2 linked regions of the Roseobacter denitrificans OCh 114 genome follow. Each later gene encodes a partner of the first gene's protein in a complex. Links are inferred from orthologs where the notes say so. Each region holds a gene or a part of one and is shown on either strand. Other genes may lie near its edges. The genes, in order: clpS and clpA.

Region 1 (9,467 bases):
CGCGATGATGGATGAGGATACGTTGACCGTTGCCTATCGGCCATGGCGCGGGGAGCCGCGCAAGCACTCCGAAGAAGTCAAGGCGGGCGAGCCGATGGGTGACTGCATCGACTGCATGGCTTGCGTGAACGTCTGCCCTGTGGGGATCGACATTCGCGACGGGCAGCAGATGGAATGCATCACCTGCGCGCTTTGCATTGATGCCTGCGACGACGTCATGGCCAAGATCGGCAAGCCGCGCGGATTGATTGACTACCTTGCCCTGTCGGATGAGAAACTGGAGCGCGCGGGCAATCCGCCACGGCCGGTCTGGAAACACATTTTCCGCCCGCGGACCCTGATTTACACCGCGCTTTGGGGTGGTGTTGGTGTGGCTTTGCTTGTGGCGCTCTTTATCCGGGCGGACATCGAAGTCACCGTCGCACCGGTGCGCAACCCCACATTTGTCACCATGTCTGACGGATCCATCCGCAACACATATGACATCCGCCTGCGCAACAAGAACAACGAAGAGCGGCTGTTCCGAATTGCCGTGCAAGGTGATCCGGCTGTGCGCATCCAGCTGGAAGGCACGCCCTACGGGTCGGTTTCCGTCGGCGCGGATGCCTCACACCTTCAGCGGGTCTATGTCATCGCGCCGCCAAACTCGGCACCGGCAGAAGGCGATCACACCGATCTGCGGTTCTGGATCGAGGACCTCACCAATGGTGATCGCGCCTACAAAGACAGTAACTTCACAGGGAAGGGTACAAACCAATGACCAAGGAATTGACCGGACGCCACGTCGCGTTCATCTTATGCAGTGCATTTTTCGTGATCATCACTGTCAACCTGACCCTGGCGTTCAACGCCGTGAGCACGTTCCCCGGCCTTGAGGTCAAGAACTCTTACGTGGCCAGCCAAAGCTTTGACAAAGACCGCGAAGTCCAGCAGTCGCTTGGCTGGTCTGTGCGTGCCGATGCGCGGGGGGGGCAGGTCTTGTTGTCCGTCACGGATGCAGCCGGCCAGCCCGTAGAGGTCGCGACACTGGACGCAACCCTTGGGCGCGCCACGCATGTCAAAGACGATTCCACGCCGGATTTCAAATTCGACGGCAAACGCTACGTGGCACCGGCCGATCTGGCGCCGGGAAACTGGAACATCCGCATGTCGGCCACATCCGCTGACGGCCGGGTATTTCGCCAGCGCGTGATCCTGCATGTTCCAAAGGCGCGTTCATGACGGCAACGGCCACAAATGGCCCTGCGAGCTGCCCCGGTTGTCTTTCGGCACCTGCCGCGCGCGCTGAAGTGCCGTTGCCGGATGCGCAGCTGGCCCTGTCCTTGCCGACAATCCATTGCCAGGCTTGTATTTCAAAGGTTGAAAACAGCCTGACGGCCCATGCTGGTGTGCGTGCGGCGCGCGTCAACCTGACACGCAAACGCGTGATGATTGATGCCGCTCCGGGTGTGACGGCGCAGGAGCTTGCCGATCTGGTCATGGCCGCGGGTTTTGAAGCGCATGAGCTTGATCTGGGCGCGCTCTCGCAGACGCAGACCGATGCCGCCAGTCGTGATATCCTCATGCGCCTTGCGGTTGCCGGCTTTGCCGCCATGAATGTGATGTTGTTATCGGTCGCGGTCTGGTCGGGGGCCACGGATGCAACGCGGGACATGTTCCATTGGATATCTGCAGCGATCACCCTGCCGGCCCTTGCCTTTTCCGCCCAGCCGTTTTTCCGGAACGCATGGGCGGCGCTGCGGGCGGGGCGGCTCAATATGGATGTGCCGATCACATTGGCCATTGTGCTGGCGGTCGTAACATCCCTTTGGGAAACCGGGCTTTCCGGCAAGCACGCCTATTTTGACGCCGCGCTGACGCTGGTCTTCTTTTTGCTGGCGGGTCGCTGGTTGGACTCGCGTGCGCGCTCTGCCGCACGCTCTGCCGCCGAAGAACTGACCGCGCTCGAAGTGCCCCGGGCCTTCCGAATTCAAAACGGTGAAACCAGCGAAATTGCCGTGAGCGCGCTGCGTCTCGGGGATCATGTGCTGGTGCGCCCCGGTGCGCGCGCGCCCGTGGATGGCGTTGTGATTGACGGCACATCCGAGGTCGACCGCTCTGCCCTGACCGGTGAGGCAATGCCGGTCATGCGCACGGTCGGTGACCCGATGAGCACAGGCGAGGTGAACCTGACAGGGCCATTGACACTTGAGGCCACAGCGGTGGGCACGGACACATCCCTGCACCAACTCGCCGCCCTTGTCGCCGTCGCCGAAAGCGGGCGGTCCCGCTACACATCACTGGCGGATCGCGCCGCCAAGCTTTATGCGCCGGGGGTTCATATCCTGTCCGCCCTCGCATTTCTGGGCTGGCTCTTGTGGTCGGGCGACATGCGTGTGTCACTGAATATTGCGGCAGCGGTACTGATTATCACCTGCCCCTGCGCGCTCGGTCTTGCGGTGCCGGCAGTTACAACTGCGGCATCCGGGCGGCTGTTTCGAAAGGGTCTCCTGATCAAGAATGCCACCGCTCTCGAACGTCTGGCAGAGGTGGATACGGTCGTCTTTGACAAAACCGGCACGGTGACGCTGGGCATGCCGCGCGCCACGAATTGGCATGATCTGACGCAGGATCAACAATCGCTGGCCTATGCGCTGGCGCGGGGATCATCACACCCTCTGGCGCAGGCAATCGTGACCGCTGCGCAGGATGATGATACGGCTGAGATCGCGCTTTCAAATCTGACGGAGCAACCGGGATTTGGCACGCAAGCGCATTATGCGGACAGGCCTGTTCGTCTGGGACGTCCTGAGTGGATCGGGGCGCTGGTTGAAACCGATGGTTTGTGCACGGCATTGGATACCGGCGAGGGCGCGCCGATCATCCTGCGGTTCGAAGACCGTCCCCGCCCCGGTGCCGCTGATCTGATGGCTGCGCTGAAACGGCAGGGAATGCGGGTAATCTTGCTGTCTGGCGATCGTCAGGCACCTGTTGCCCAAACGGCGGCACATCTGGGAATGCCGGATTTTGCAGCCGAAATGCTGCCCGCTGACAAGGTTGCATTCGTCCAGCGCCTGACCGATGAGGGCCAACGGGTCTTGATGATCGGCGATGGTTTGAATGATACCGGCGCTTTGGCGGCGGCACATGTGTCAATCAGTCCGGCGCAGGCTCTGGATGCAGCACGCGCTGCCTCTGATATCGTGCTGCTCGGTCAGGATCTGATGCCCGTGGCCGATGCGGTTGCAACGGCGCGGCTGGCAACCAAGCGCATCCGGGAGAACTTTCAAATCGCAACGGTGTACAACATCGTCGCGGTGCCGCTTGCTGTCGCCGGTCTGGCCACGCCGCTGATCGCGGCCTTGGCGATGTCGACGTCGTCGCTAACGGTATCGGTCAATGCTCTGCGGATCAGGGGGCGCGGATGAACGTCCTGGCATATCTGATCCCCATTTCCCTGATACTCGGAGGCCTTGGGCTGGCCGGGTTCTTATATACGTTGCGCAGCCGTCAATACGAAGACCCCGAAGGTGACAGCCGCCGCATTCTAAGTGATGAATGGGACGATAAGCCGAAAAGCGATTAGAGCGTCTGACGGAATACCTGAAACATCACGTATCATGTAGCGCGTTGAAATTCTTGATTTCAGGCAGCGTTATGTGATTCAGTTTTTCCGTATGACGCTTTAGCTTTTTAAAATCGTCACGAAGGGTTTTGTGCCGATCATAACCCGTGGTTGCCCGCCGCAGTTTTGCGCCGGGAGGTGACAAGCGGTTTGCCAAGGGCTCAGGATGGCCCCACCGTTTTGCATGTGATGTTGCGCGCCTGAAGGCGACGGCATGCAAGATCTGCGGAGTCTTCGGTCATACCGAGGAAGTTGGCGTCAAACCCACTCGACCGCCGCACAACCTTGCGCAATGTGCCATCCAGCGTCTCCATCTCTGTGAGCGCGGTCGTCAACAACGCGCGTTCGGCAAGATATCGGCTGCCAAACTGCCCGACATTCACACCCCATTGCCGCCCGCCTGATGTCGACAGTCGTGTGACGACTTCGGTTTCCGCTGACTGGTCCAGCGAGGCGTTGATCAGGTCCGTGGGGCGCATGGCAGGCCTGATCGACACGGGTGCGACCCCGCCGATCGGGACCGCAGAACCTGTTGACGGGGTTTCCTGTGCTTCGATCAGGGCCGATTTGATATCGCTGTTCAGTATTCCCGTGGTGCTTGCGATGCTTGCTGTCGACGTCTTTGCCTGCTCAACTGCGGCGATTATGTCCTCCGCATTGACCGGGCTTTCCACCGCAGCGACAAGCGGCCGGATCTGTGGGCGCAAACTGGCCGTCATGATCGTCGCGTCCCGTGTCCCCTGATGTCGTGTCGCAAAATAGGACGGCTTTTTGGGCTTGCGCACGGTTGCCCTGCTTGGCGCGCGTTTGAAGCCCATGTCGAGCAGCTCCGCAACCCGCTTGTTGCGCGCAATTGTCGAGGTGCCGCCGAAAACGGTTGCAATAATGCGTTCCTGACCACGCTCGGCGGAGGCAACGAGATTGAAGCCCGCCGCACGCGTGTATCCTGTTTTGATACCATCCGCTCCGCGGTAGGCTGCCAGAAGGCGGCGGTTCGTGTTTGCAACATCCCTGACCCCGGCATGGGTCGACCGACGAGAAAACAGATTGTAATATTCGGGGTAATCATAAAGCACATGACGCCCCAATAGCGACATATCGCGCGCGGTGGACATATGCCCACTTTCCGTCAGACCATGCGCGTTCTTGAACGTTGTGCGGGTCATCCCCAGTTCTTTCGCGGTTCGGTTCATGCGCCGCGCAAAGGCCGCCTCTGAGCCTTCGAGTGCTTCACCGATGGCGGTCGCCGCATCATTGGCGGATTTGATCGCAGCGGCCCGTATCAGGTAGCGAAAGGCGATGCGCTGGCCTGATTTCAGCCCCAGTTTTGAAGGAGGTTCCGCAGCGGCAAAGCGGGAAATCTTGACCTTGGTATCAAGCGAAATCTCCCCGTTTTCAACAGCTTGAAAAGCGATGTAGAGCGTCATCATCTTGGTCAAGGATGCAGGGTGCAAACGCGTATCTGCGTTGCGGGAATGTAAAACCTCGCCCGTCCGCGCATCCATCACAAACGCCGCATAGGGGGCGGCTGCTGCGGTGAGAGGTAAGATAACGAGCATCCACAGTACCGCGAATGCATATAGCCCATACCGGGCCGGCCAGGTGCGCCGAACCTTCATGATAACCGCCTTTTTTCTGCCTCATGTCGCCGAATTTTTTCGGCTGACTTTATTGGCGCTGACGCTAACACAGCTTTTGGTTTCAATAAACCATTGAATTAAAGAGAATGTGTTAAGCTTCGATGAAGCTTAAACTTGATGCAAATTAAGCGCAGGCATCAGCCGGTTTCGTCAAAGGCGAGCGCAATTCTGCCCAAAATCGCTGCGCAGCCGTTGAGTCACCGGCACAGCGGTGCGATTTCCCGGATCGTGTAGCGCCGATGCGCGCCGCAGTCACATCGACCTTGGCAATGGGCGGAATTTTCCACTCGGCCTTGCCCCTTTTCTAAACGCGCAGACAAGTTATATAACCTGTTCAAGGACTCACCACACCCGCCAATATCAGGAGCAGCAATGCACCGAGATTTACACATGATGTCTGACCGTTCGGAAGATGATGGGGATACCTCCATCCTGACCGCAACGAAACCGAAAACGAAGCGCCCGCCGCTTTACAAGGTTTTGTTGTTGAACGATGATTTCACGCCCATGGAGTTTGTGGTGCATGTGCTTGAGCGTTTCTTTGGTCTCAATCATGCGCAGGCGTTCGAGATCATGCTGACGGTGCATAAAAAAGGCGTCGCGGTCGTGGGTGTCTTCAGTCACGAAATCGCCGAAACGAAAGTCGCGCAAGTGATGGATTTTGCGCGTCGCCACCAGCATCCGCTGCAGTGCACAATGGAAAAAGAAGAGTAAGCAGGTGATCGACGCCCGTCTGGTGCTGGCGCTGAGCGAGGGTGGTCTGGTGCTGCCTGACGCCGGCCAAATCACGGTTGTTAAGCCGCCGCTTGACGCGCGACTTATGGAACTGCCGCGTGATCGGACGTGCATTGTCGAGGGATTCAAACCGGCCCATGAGGCGTGGAAAGCGCGCGGATACCCCTGTGAGGCGGAGTTTGGCGGATCACATGCCACCACCATCATCTGTCTGCCGCGCGCCAAGAAAGATGCGCGCGCCTTGATTGCGCAAGCTATGGCGCCGGGCGCGGAAATGGTCATCATTGACGGTCAAAAAACCGACGGTATCGACAGCATTCTGCGGGACATGCGCAAGCGTGTGGAGGTTTCCGCGCCGATCTCCAAGGCCCATGGCAAGCTTTTCTGGTGTATGGCACCGGATGCGGAACTTTTTGAAGACTGGCGGGATGGGCCGGCCTTGACCGAGGGTGGGTTCTGGACCGCGCCTGGTGTTTTTTCGGCGGATGCGATTGATCCGGCCTCCGCCCTGCTGGTGGATGCGCTGCCGGATAAACTGGGGCATGAGGTTGCTGACCTTGGCGCGGGGTGGGGGTTTTTGTCTGCCCATATCTTGACCCGTGCGGATGTCGAAGCGGTGCACCTCGTGGAGGCGGAGCATATGGCGCTCGAATGCGCACGGCGAAATGTCACTGACCCGCGCGCTGTCTTCCACTGGGCCGATGCCACCGCGTGGACGCCCGGGCGCAAAGTGGATGCCGTGGTGATGAACCCGCCGTTTCATACATCCCGCACGGCTGATCCCGCATTGGGGCAGGCGTTTGTGCGGGCAGCGGCGGCGATGCTCAAGCCGCAGGGGCAGCTCTGGATGGTGGCAAACCGTCATTTGCCCTACGAGCAATGCCTGCAAGACAGCTTTGCAAATTGCTTTGAAATTGGTGGTGATACGCGCTTTAAACTGTTCCATGCAGCGCGCCCCAAACGACAGGTCCGGCGCTAGGCTGGCTATCCCGAAAGGAGACTCATGTCTTTTTCCATCAGTGGCAAAACGGCGATCGTAACAGGCGCGGCGAACGGCATCGGTTTGGCGATCGCCCGGCAATTTGCAGATCGTGGCGCGAATGTGATGTGTGCCGATATCGACGAAAGGAGGCTCGCCGAAGAGTGGGGCGATCTGTCCGAAGACAGTAATCTGCGTTACTTCGGCGGTGATTTGCGCCAGCGTCTGACAATCGCCAATCTGGTTTCGGCGACGATTGATAGCTTTGACCGGGTCGATATTCTGGTCAACGCATCGCGGCAGGTGCTTGAAACGGATGCGCTGGACTTTGAGGACACATCGGTTTCGATTTTGCTGGAACAGAACCTTATGACAGCACTGCATCTGACACAACAGGTCGCGAAAAGGATGATAAAGCAGGGGGTTGACCAGCCAGAGGGTCAATGTGGATCAATCATCAATCTCAGTTCAATTACCGCCCGCACCACGCGCCCGGAGTTGATGGGCTATTCCATCGCCTCTGCCGCGCTTGAGCAGATGACCCGCTCCATGGCGCTGGTTCTGGCGCCTGAGCGCATCCGCGTGAATGCCATCGCCTTCGGGTCGGTGATGAGTGCATCGCTGAAAACCTCGATGAGCGAACATAGTGAGTGGCGCGATGAAATTCGCAATCAAACGCCGCTGGCGCGCATTGCGGGCCCGGCTGAACTGTCTGATGCTGTCCAGTTTCTTGCGGCAGAGAGTTCAAGCTTCATGACCGGGGAAGTCATGACGGTCGACGGCGGGCGCAGCCTGCTGGATGCGGTCGCGGTGCCGGCGCACTGACAATTGCGCTTGGAATGCCGTGGAAAAGCGGTTTAGAGATGGTGTCAGGATAAACTGACACATTAGGCTGCACTATGACCACAGACTACGATACGGAAAAAACACGCGCCTCTGCCTGGTTTCGTGACCTGCGCGATCAGATCGTAGCAGCTTTTGAAGAGCTGGAGCGGGATCACGCGACAGGCCCTCTCAGCGATGGAGAGGCGGCCGTTTTCGATGTAAGTGAAACCAAACGCCAGAGCGATGATGGTTCTGACGCCGGTGGTGGTTTGATGAGCGTGATGCGCGGCGGTCGTGTGTTCGAGAAGGTCGGCGTGAATATATCCACCGTCTACGGCACCCTTGGCACCCGCGCGCAATCCGCGATGGCGGCGCGCAAGGGCATTCCGGGGATGAAGGATGATCCGCGCTTCTGGGCCTCTGGCATCAGCCTTGTCGCGCATATGCAAAATCCGCATGTGCCTGCGGTACATATGAACACGCGGATGTTCTGGACGCCCCATGCGTGGTGGTTCGGGGGTGGCTCCGATTTGAACCCTTGCATCGAATACGACGAGGACACCGCCCATTTTCACGCCCAGCAACAGGAAAAACTGGACCCACATGGGGCAGAGCTCTACCCGCGGCTGAAAGAATGGGCGGATGAGTATTTCTATATCCCGCACCGCAATCGGGCGCGCGGCGTGGGCGGGATTTTCATGGATGATCACTGCACGAACGATTGGGAACGGGACTTTGCCCTGACCCAGGACATCGGGCGCGCGTTCCTACCTGCCTATGTGCCACTGGTGCGCAAACGTCGGACGCAAGACTGGACGGACGCGGACAAGGATGCGCAACTGGTGCATCGCGGCCTCTATGCCGAATACAACCTGGTTTATGATCGTGGTACCAAGTTTGGATTGGAGACAGGCCACGACGCGAATGCCGTATTGATGAGCCTGCCGCCCTTGGCAAAATGGGTGTGATGCAGTGAAACTGCCCCGGCGCGATGCCCTTTAGGGATCGCGCCGGGGAGTGAGATACATGGGCTAAAGCGTCATTCCAAAAATCCTAACCACGTAACGCTGCCTGAAATGAAAGATCTCAAAGCGCTAAGTGATGTTTCGGGTGTTTCGTGAGACGATCTAGTGCCAGTCGAAAAAGCTGGGTCCGGCGCGCTTGAGCAGTTTTTCGGCAAGATCGCGCCCCATGGCCGCGCCATCCGATATCGGACCTGAGCGTTCACCGTTGAGCGCTTCGGACCCATCCGGGCGAAGCACTTCACCGCGCAGCCGCAGATGATCGCCCGAAAGCTCTGCCAGCCCCGCAATCGGTGTCTCGCAGGAACCATCCAGCGTCAGCAGGAAATTGCGTTCGGCCGCGAGCCGCTGACCGGTAGGGCCATCATGGATCGCGCTCAGCAACTCTGCCGTGTTTGTGTCCGCGATCCGGCGTTCGATCCCGATGGCACCCTGCGCTACCGCTGGCAGCATGTGGTCGGTTTCAATCGGCGTCGCAGGCACCTCATCCATTTTCAGACGGCTCAACCCGGCGCAGGCAAGGAAGGTGCATTCGGCCACGCCATCCGCCAGCTTTTTCAGCCGCGTCTGCACATTGCCGCGAAATTCGACCACATTCAGGTCCGGGCGGCGGTTGAGCAGCTGTGCCTTGCGCCGCAGGCTGGAAGTGCCGACCACCGCGC
Region 2 (9,788 bases), 2.2 Mb from region 1 along the record:
GCCCCGCACGGTTTGGCACAATAAACAGTGCCCGCCCCCCCGGACCCAGTACGCGCCAGCATTCCTCAAGCAGATCAGACACCCGTTCGGATGTCTCAAGCCCATGCAGCAGGACGAGCTTGTCCACATGTCCGGTTTCGATGGGCCAGGCGACCTCTTCGGTCAGCACCGACACATTGGGCAGGCCGGAGGGCCATGGCATGACACCCTGCGGCCCGGGCATCAGGGCCATCACCCGACGCGCATCTTTCAGGTAGGGGCGCAGCAAAGGGGCCGCAAAGCCGAAGCCGACCACGGTCTGCCCCTTCGCTTCGGGCCAGATTTCCATCATCCTGCTGCGCAAAGACATCTGCGCGGCCCGCCCCAGTGCACTGCGGTAGTAGAAATTTCGCAGGTCCTGTACGTCCAGATGCATTGCGGCCAGCCTCGTGATCGGTCACTCTTGAAACCAGTGTCGCAAAGCCGGAGGAAAATGACCATGCCCATCGAGATACTGACCATTCCCTGCCTGAACGACAACTACGCGTTTCTGGTGCATGACACGGCGACGGGTCAGACCGCGCTGATTGATGTTCCCGAGGCGGCCCCGATTCTAAAGGTGCTTGCAGAACGGACGTGGCAGCTGAGTGAGGTCTGGATCACCCATCATCACGCAGACCACGTACAGGGCCTCGGAGATATCTTGTCCGCGCATCCGGCGCAGGTGCGCGGGGCAGCGCGCGATGCGCACCGTCTGCCGGCACTTGATGTCGAATTGCGCGACGGGGAGAGCTTTGATTTCGCCGGCCACAAGGTCGACGTGATGGACGTTTCCGGACACACGGTCGGCCACATCGCCTATTATTGTGCAGACGCAAAGGCCGTGTTCACCGCAGATAGCCTGATGGCACTGGGCTGCGGGCGCCTGTTCGAAGGCACCGCCGATCAGATGTGGGACAGCCTGAGCAAGCTCGCGGCCCTGCCCTCCGAGACACAAGTATATTCGGGTCATGAATACACCGCCGCCAACGCTAGGTTTGCATTAACCATTGATCCGCATAATCCAGATCTTATATCGCGCTCGGAGGGCATAACGGCGGCGCGCGCGGCCGCAAAGCCCACCGTTCCATCCACCTTGGCGACAGAAGCCGCAACAAACCCCTTTCTGCGGGCCGCCGACCCTGCCATCCGCGCGCACCTCAATATGCAGCACGCGAGCGACAGCGAAGTCTTTGCTGAAATTCGCGCCCGCAAAGACGCATTCTAACGCCCACATCGTGACCCCTGCGCGGCCTGAATCACAAAATGTGAATGGAAAAATGAAGAAAAAACTTGAAGCCGCGCTAGGATCAACCAAACTCTAACTTAATGAGGCTATGGTTGGATGAAGGGCTGATATCCCTCGGCTCTGATACCGACCCCGATCAGAAGGAGCACACAACGTGCCTTCATTTTCAACGACACTGGAACAGGCAATTCATTCGGCATTGGCACTCGCAAACGCGCGTCGCCACGAATTTGCCACGCTGGAACATTTGTTGCTGGCCCTGATTGACGAGCCTGACGCCTCCCGCGTGATGAAAGCGTGCAGCGTGGATACCGATGATCTCCGCAAGACACTTGTCGAATTTGTCGACGAGGATCTGAGCAACCTGGTAACCGACATAGACGGATCCGAAGCCGTGCCGACCGCTGCTTTCCAGCGCGTCATCCAGCGCGCCGCGATCCATGTGCAATCCTCGGGCCGAACAGAAGTGACCGGCGCGAATGTGCTGGTCGCCATTTTTGCCGAGCGCGAAAGCAATGCCGCATACTTCCTGCAGGAACAGGATATGACGCGCTATGATGCGGTGAACTTCATTGCGCATGGCGTAGCGAAAGACCCTGCATATGGTGAACCGCGCCCCGTGTCCGGCGCGCCCGAAGCCGAAGAAGAAACACAAGGCGTGACCGACGGCGAAAAGAAAGAAAGCGCGCTTGAAAAATACTGCGTCGATTTGAACGCAAAGTCGCGCGAGGGCGATATTGATCCGCTCATTGGCCGCGACTCAGAGGTCGAGCGTTGTATCCAAGTGCTGTGTCGGCGCCGCAAGAACAATCCTTTGCTGGTCGGCGACCCCGGGGTCGGGAAAACAGCAATCGCTGAAGGGCTGGCGCGCAAAATCGTTGCGGGCGAAACACCTGAGGTGCTTGCCAAGACGACCATTTATTCCCTCGACATGGGCGCGCTGCTGGCCGGCACGCGCTATCGCGGTGATTTCGAAGAGCGTCTGAAGGCCGTCGTGTCCGAGTTGGAAGATCATAAAGACGCGGTGCTTTTCATCGACGAAATTCATACCGTGATCGGTGCAGGGGCGACATCGGGTGGCGCGATGGATGCCTCCAATCTGCTCAAACCCGCCTTGGCGGGCGGCAAACTGCGCACCATGGGGTCCACGACCTACAAGGAATTTCGCCAGCATTTCGAGAAGGACCGCGCGCTGAGCCGCCGGTTCCAGAAGATCGACGTGAATGAGCCATCTGTCGAAGATGCAGTGAAAATCCTGCGGGGTCTGAAACCCTATTTCGAGGACCACCACGCGGTGAAATACACGGCCGATGCGATCAAGACGAGCGTCGAACTGGCCTCGCGTTACATCAACGACCGCAAGCTGCCCGACAGCGCCATTGACGTGATCGACGAAGCGGGCGCCGCTCAGCATTTGATCGTGGCCGCGAAACGGCGCAAAACGATTGGCACCAAGGAGATCGAAAACGTCGTTGCTAAGATCGCGCGTATTCCGCCGAAGAACGTGTCCAAAGACGATGCAGAAGTCCTGAAGGACCTCGAAGGGTCGCTGAAACGCGTGGTGTTTGGTCAAAACGCAGCGATTGAAGCGCTTTCATCCGCCATCAAACTGGCACGTGCCGGTTTGCGCGAACCGGAAAAGCCCATTGGCAACTATCTCTTTGCCGGGCCCACCGGTGTCGGCAAAACTGAAGTCGCCAAGCAACTGGCGGATACGCTGGGGGTTGAACTTCTACGCTTCGATATGTCCGAATATATGGAGAAGCACGCGGTTTCGCGCCTGATCGGTGCCCCACCGGGATATGTCGGCTTCGATCAAGGCGGCATGTTGACCGATGGCGTTGATCAGCATCCGCATTGCGTATTGCTTCTTGATGAAATGGAAAAAGCGCATCCGGATGTCTACAACATTCTCCTGCAGGTCATGGATCACGGCAAACTGACAGACCACAATGGGAGAACCGTTGATTTCCGAAACGTCGTTCTGATCATGACCTCCAACGCGGGCGCCGCTGAACAGGCCAAGGAAGCGATTGGCTTTGGGCGTGATCGACGCGAAGGCGAAGATACCGCCGCCATTGAACGCACATTCACGCCTGAATTCCGCAACAGGTTGGATGCGGTGATCAGCTTTGCGCCGCTACCCAAAGAGGTGATCTTGCGCGTGGTCGAAAAGTTTGTGCTGCAACTCGAAGCGCAGTTGATGGACAGAAATGTTACAATCGAACTGACAAAACCCGCCGCAGAGTGGCTCGCGGACAAAGGTTACGATGCGAAAATGGGCGCGCGCCCCTTGGGCCGTGTCATTCAAGAGCACATCAAGAAACCGCTCGCCGAAGACTTGCTGTTCGGCAAGCTTGCCAAGGGCGGCGTTGTAAAAGTAGGTGTCAAGAATGGCGAGATCGATCTCAAAATCGAAGGACCGGACAAACCGCGTCTAGCCGGGGACAAACCACCTCTGCTGACTGCTGAGTAGCCTTTTGGTATGGTGATACATTGAGCCTCTCTGTTGTAAAACAGGGAGGCTCGATTGCATTGAAAACCGCGACTGAAGCAGAACAGCAGAGCTGGAGAAACGAACATCTGCCGGTTCTGAAACACCCTGCGTTATTCCTCGCACTCCCAGGACTCTTGAAATAGTTCCGGCACGCGCGGCGTGTCCCGGTCGCGGTCTCCGGTGAGCGCATTGAGCATGTCATCAAGGGATCACGCAACGATCCTGCGCAGGTGCACGGCGAGTTTTAAGAAGGCCAACTCGATCGGGCGCCGGTCACGGGTATGTGGCAGCAAGAACCAAAGCCAACATCCGGCACGTCGCTTTCGCAGCGGCGGCGTTCGCGTGTGGGGCGGGGTTTTCCGGGGCAACCGCAGGGTTCAGCTCCGGCGCGGGGGTGAAAACTGACCGACGGCAGTAGCGAATGCCGCAACCTTGATGATTCAAAGTGCGACCACGCCCACGGCGCTCAGGCCTGCGGCGCAAATCCGAGTTCCGTGGGGATCTGACTAAATTCCTGCAACACCAAGTATCACGTAATGCGTTGAAACCTTTGGTTTCGGGCAGCGTTACGTGATCGAGGTTCTTCGCATGACGCTTTAGGATCAAAAGGGGCATCCATGAGCAAACCGTTCTCCCCGTTGTGCCCACCCCGGCTGGCCGGTCATGTTGCCTCATCCACTAGCTGGCCCGATATTGCGCAGTGATGCCCCAAGACGCAAAAAAGACAACACGCTCTGATTGCTCGGAACCGGCGCGCGCGCTGCTCAATCCAGCCATCGCGCTGTTTCCCTGCCTTTGCGCGGTACCCTTGTCGCTCGGACCATTGGCACTCAACGAACAACCGCTAGGTCGCGACCCGTGCCTTTTTGGGCGTGATGCCCGGCCCGCTTAGAAACTGCCCAACCACGTCCGCATGCGCCTGAACACCGGTCACACCTGCCAGCGCAGCGCTTCGCAACGGCATCCGCATTGTTTCCATGGGACACCACGTCGGACGCATTCGAAGTCGGCAGTGTTAAGGAGACAAAACACTGCAAGAGAGGCTGCAAATGCACCGGCAGGCCATGATGAAGCAACCTCTCGCGCTTCCCGCGCTGTCTCCGACGCGCCCAATCAATCGCCGTCTCCCGAACTGTGGACTCCGAAGGATTCGCTTTGATTTCTAAACATGTAAGACGGTTGGATTCTCCGCTTTCGAGCGCTGCCATTTGAGCGACGTACTGCGACGCGTTCAAGACCTGCGCCGCCTTACATGCAAGGGCGACGTCACAACCGGCGAGTTTAGTTGCGCGGGACTCTGCGCGCCGGACAGCCACCGTTAAATGGGGCGCGCTGGTAACTGGGGCCGTCTATGGACTGACCGAGAATTGGCGCGCTGCGCGAGCGGCAAGACGGTCACGCCGGTTGACCGCTTGATCATTTTCGGCCGCCGACGGATGTGGGTGCCCACCCATCGCCCCGCAGAAGAACCGGACGAAAAGGAGCCGATTGACCCGTTACAGCTTGCCGCGCTTGCGTCGGCCCGCGTCGCGTCGCGTGTCTCTGCCGGTGCAGTGCCAAGACTTTTGCCGCCTCCGGTTCCCAAGAGAGGCCATTTGCGCGACTGCCGCTAAAGGCCGAAAGCGGAGTTGGCGCAAAGCAATAGCTTGCACTCAGCTGAAAAAAGCTTTCAATTGCTTTGAGTTGAGAGGTTTCGTTGAAATGGGGTCGCACCATCAGGCATTTTTGGCGCGCTGCTTGTCAATTGACATTGAAGTTGATCCCGGGTCGGCAATTGTATTTGGTCTTGCCGCGGTCCGCGTCGATGGTCCGGCGATACCCAAGCGCACAAAGGGTCTGCAAAAGCGGGATCTTGATGCCCTTCACCAGGCGCTTGAAAACGTCAGTCATCCACTCGGGCACAATATTCTCAGCCATGATCTACCCCATCTTGCGGCTCTGCGGCCCGACCTTCCGGTAACGGGCGCCATTGATACGCTATGGCTGAACCCGCTGGCCTTCCCGCGCAACCCTTATCACCACCTGGTAAAACACTATCAGGATGGTCGGCTCGCCACGGGCCATATCAACGATCCCGAGCAGGATGCGCTGCTGGTATTCGACGTTCTGGACAATCAGCTTGAGGCCTTCGGCGCTCTGCACAAGAGCAACCCGGATGCACTTGCCTGCTATCACTACCTGACGACCCGCGCGGAGGGCATGACGGGGTTTGATGCGGTGTTTCGTTACATACGCGGACATGATTGCCCCTCTCAGACCGAGGCGCAAGACGCGCTGGTGCGGATGCTGGCAGGGCAGGTTTGTGGTGCCCGGCTCGCGCAAACGCTGGAGCGGCTTTCAAGCCCCAAAAACGGCTGGCCCATGGCCTATGCGCTGGCATGGATAACGGTCGCCGGTGGGGACTCCGTGATGCCGCCCTGGGTGCGGGCGCAGTTTCGCAAGGCGTCGCTGATCGTCAAACATTTGCGTGATACGTCTTGCGGCGATCCGAACTGTGCGTGGTGCGCAGAGCAAAACGATCCTTTGCGCGCCTTGCAAAAATGGTTTGGGTTCGAGGCATATCGCCCGCAACCGGTAGATCCGGAGGGGCGTCCACTGCAGGAACGGATCGTGGATGAGGCTATGTCGGGCAAGAGCGTGCTGGGCATTTTGCCGACCGGCACCGGGAAATCTGTGTGCTACCAGGTGCCGGCGTTGTCGCGATTTGACAAAACCGGCGCGCTGACCGTAGTGATTTCGCCGCTGGTTGCGCTGATGGCGGATCAGGTGCAGGGGATGGAGCGCGCAGGGTTAACCTGTGCGGTCACCATCAACGGCATGTTGTCTATGCCCGAACGTCAGGACGCGCTCGACAAGGTCCGGCTGGGCGAGGCCGGCATTCTGATCATCTCACCAGAGCAATTGCGCAGCACGGCCGTGCGCTCTGTGCTGGCGCAGCGCGAAGTCGGCCTCTGGGCGATCGACGAGGCACATTGCCTGTCGAAATGGGGGCACGATTTCCGGCCCGACTATCGTTATCTTGGCCGCTTCATCCGCGAGTTTTCAGGCGATCAACCCCCTGCTCCGATCATCTGCCTGACCGCGACGGCCAAGCCGGAAGTGGTGGCCGAAATTGTCGAGCATTTCCGCGCCCGTCTGGATGTGCCGCTGACGGTGCTGGACGGCGGAAGTACCCGGCAAAACCTGACATTCGACGTCCGGCCAACAACCAAGACCACAAAACTGGCGGATGTGCTGTCGGTCATTGAACAGAGCTTGCCCAGCGAGGGCCGTTCCGGCGCAGTGGTTTACTGCGCCTCACGTAAGTCTACGGAGCGCGTTGCGGAGTTTCTCAAGGCCCAAGGTCTTGACGCTGCCCATTTTCACGCAGGGCTCAGCCCCGATGACAAACAGACCGTTCAGGAACGGTTCCGCATCGGCGATCTGCGGGTGATTGCCGCGACCAACGCCTTTGGCATGGGCATTGACAAGCCTGACATCCGCCTCGTGGTCCATGCGGATATTCCCGGCTCTCTGGAAAACTACCTGCAAGAGGCAGGGCGTGCAGGGCGCGACAGACTGCATGCAAATTGCGTTCTGCTCTATGCCACAGATGACGTGGAACGGCAGTTTGGCTTGACCTCCAGCGCGCGCCTTGCCCGGCACGAGATTGGCGCGATCCTCAAAGCGCTGCGGCGGATCGATGACAAGACGCAGAAATCCGGCGCCGTTGTCGCCACAGCGGGTGAAATTGTTCGCCACGAAAAGGATCAGGACTTCGAACGTGACAGTGCGACCGATGACACGCGGGTCAAGACAGCGGTGTCCTGGCTGGAAGAGGCGCAGCTGCTCTCGCGCGAGGAAAACCGCGTTCGGATATTCCCGTCGTCTTTGACTGTGCGTTCGCTGGCCGAGGCCAAGACCAAACTTGCGGGCGCCAAGATCACCATGGCGCACCGCAATGCGCTGCTGGCAATCGTGCGGCATTTGATACAGGCGGCTGCGGATGAAGGCGTGTCGACCGATTCTCTTTGCGGCGTGGCCGGGTTGACACCGGGAGCGCTGACCAAGGCACTGGTCACTCTGGAAACCTTGGGCATCGCACGCAACGACATGGCTCTGACGGCGTTTGTGCACGTCGGCGTCGCGGACGCTTCGATCGCGCGGTTGGGGAAGATCACCGGTCTGGAGCGCGATCTGATCGCTCAGATGCAAGAACTTGCCCCTGATGCGGATGCGCAGACCCCACAGCCGCTGAACCTGCCGGAGGCCTGCACAGCCCTCAGGTCACAGGGCCATCACGATGTGCGTCCCGATCAAATTGACAAGCTTTTGCGCGGCATGGCGCGCGACGGGCGCGATCTGGATGGCGGGACGGGCAACCTGCGCCTGCGCAAGGCGAGCCGCAAGACCCTGATGGTCACTCTCCTGCGCCCATGGCGTAGCATTGCCCGCACAGCAGAAGTGAGGCATGTGGCTGCCTCCCTGCTGCTATCGCATTTGATCGAAAAGCTGGCGAAAGGCACGCGGGGCAAGGATTTGCAGGTTGAGACGACCTATGGCGACTTGCTGGCCGCGGTGGCTCAGGACGCGTTTCTCAAGACGTCAGGTGTTGCGGATATGACCCGCCTGATGGAACGTGCGTTATTGTGGTTGCATGAACAGGGTGTCCTGAACCTTGGGAAGGGCCTGACCGTCTTTCGCCAGGCCATGACCGTTCATCTCAACCCAAAGGGCGGACAATTTACGCAGGTCCATTTCACTCCGCTGGAAGAGCATTATGCCGAACAGACCCTGCAAACCCATGTGATGGCGCATTACGCCGAAACCGGGCTGGTCGCGATGCCCGATGCGATGCGTTTGTCGGAGGACTACTTCCTGCTCACCCAGGACCAGTTCATGAAACGCTGGATGCCTGGCAAAGCGCGAGAGTTGCGCAGGCAGACCACCAGCGCCTCGTGGAAAAAGATCGTCGAAGACCTTGGCAATAAGACCCAAGAGAGCATCGTCGCCGATGACCGGGCCAGCACCAATGTGCTGGTTCTTGCGGGTCCCGGTTCTGGCAAGACGCGGGTCCTGGTGCACCGGGTCGCATATCTTTTGCGCATCAAGCGCGAGGATCCACGCGGCATCCTTGTGCTGGCCTATAATCGCCATGCGGCATCCGAGATCCGGACGCGTCTGGCCGCGCTGGTGGGCGAAGATGCGCGCGGCGTGACGATTTGCACCTGCCATGCGCTGGCGATGCGCCTTGTGGGTGCGAGCTTTTCCGGCTTCGATGCGCAAAACGCCGATTTCGACCGCATCGTGACAGATGCGGCGGGGCTTCTGAACGGTGATGGGCTCTCGAAATCCGAGGCGGAAGCGCAGCGCGACAGTCTGCTGGATGGCTATCGCTGGATTCTGGTCGACGAGTATCAGGACATCGGACCCGAGGAATACGCCTTGATCTCTGCAGTGGCGGGTCGATCTCTGGAGGATGCCGATCTGAAGCTGAGCCTGTTTGCCGTGGGCGATGATGACCAGAACATCTATGCATTCACGGGCGCGTCCGTGGATTTCATTCGCCAGTTTGAGGCGGACTATCACGCCAGACCGTCCTTTCTGATCGAAAATTACCGCTCGACGGCACACATCATCGCCGCTTCCAATTCGGTGATCGAACCGGCCCCGGGCCGCATGAAGGCAGAGCAGGCCATCCGCATCAACGCAGCGCGCAGCGTCGGAAATCCGGGAGGCCGCATGGCCGACGCCGACCCAGTCGCGCAGGGCCGCGTGCAACTCCTAGATGTCCCACCCGGCCCAAAGCCACAGGCCATTGCGGCGATTGATGAACTCTTGCGTCTCTGCGCGCTGGATCCGCAATGGGACTGGCGCAAAGCGGCCGTGATCTCGCGCGATTGGAAGAGTCTCGATGCCGTGCGTAGCTATGCCGAGGCCAAAGGAATCTCCGTCGACATGGCGAATGAGGACCTGCCAACGATCTGGCGCCTGCGCGAGACGCAAGCATTCGTGGCGGCCCTGCGCGCCAAAGGGAGTGAATTG

Evidence for each region.
Region 2: the proteins of clpS (region 1) and clpA are in contact, whole or in part, in a solved structure (PDB 1LZW), measured with the Escherichia coli proteins. The link is inferred for Roseobacter denitrificans OCh 114 from one-to-one orthologs.

Annotation. Positions count from the first base shown.
Region 1 is NC_008209.1:1,236,899-1,246,365, forward strand. Bases 4,562-7,287 are described here. They hold clpS (ATP-dependent Clp protease adapter ClpS), read left to right. Parts: upstream 4,562-5,616; coding sequence 5,617-5,958; downstream 5,959-7,287. Other genes in these bases: RD1_RS05900 (D-alanyl-D-alanine carboxypeptidase family protein), read right to left, coding at 4,562-5,223; RD1_RS05910 (class I SAM-dependent methyltransferase), read left to right, coding at 5,963-6,958; RD1_RS05915 (SDR family NAD(P)-dependent oxidoreductase), read left to right, coding at 6,983-7,287. In the rest of the region: cytochrome c oxidase accessory protein CcoG, read left to right, coding at 1-760; RD1_RS05885 (FixH family protein), read left to right, coding at 757-1,221; RD1_RS05890 (heavy metal translocating P-type ATPase), read left to right, coding at 1,218-3,407; cbb3-type cytochrome oxidase assembly protein CcoS, read left to right, coding at 3,404-3,565; more of RD1_RS05900, read right to left, coding at 3,766-4,561; more of RD1_RS05915, read left to right, coding at 7,288-7,783; hemF (oxygen-dependent coproporphyrinogen oxidase), read left to right, coding at 7,858-8,751; hemC (hydroxymethylbilane synthase), read right to left, coding at 8,911-9,467. UniProt on the Escherichia coli protein: Involved in the modulation of the specificity of the ClpAP-mediated ATP-dependent protein degradation.
Region 2 is NC_008209.1:3,399,923-3,409,710, forward strand. What follows is about bases 1,036-4,082. They hold clpA (ATP-dependent Clp protease ATP-binding subunit ClpA), read left to right. Parts: upstream 1,036-1,421; coding sequence 1,422-3,743; downstream 3,744-4,082. Other genes in these bases: gloB (hydroxyacylglutathione hydrolase), read left to right, coding at 1,036-1,246. In the rest of the region: RD1_RS16280 (methyltransferase domain-containing protein), read right to left, coding at 1-415; more of gloB, read left to right, coding at 479-1,035; RD1_RS16295 (RecQ family ATP-dependent DNA helicase), read left to right, coding at 5,466-9,788. UniProt on the Escherichia coli protein: ATP-dependent specificity component of the ClpAP protease. It directs the protease to specific substrates. It has unfoldase activity. The primary function of the ClpA-ClpP complex appears to be the degradation of unfolded or abnormal proteins.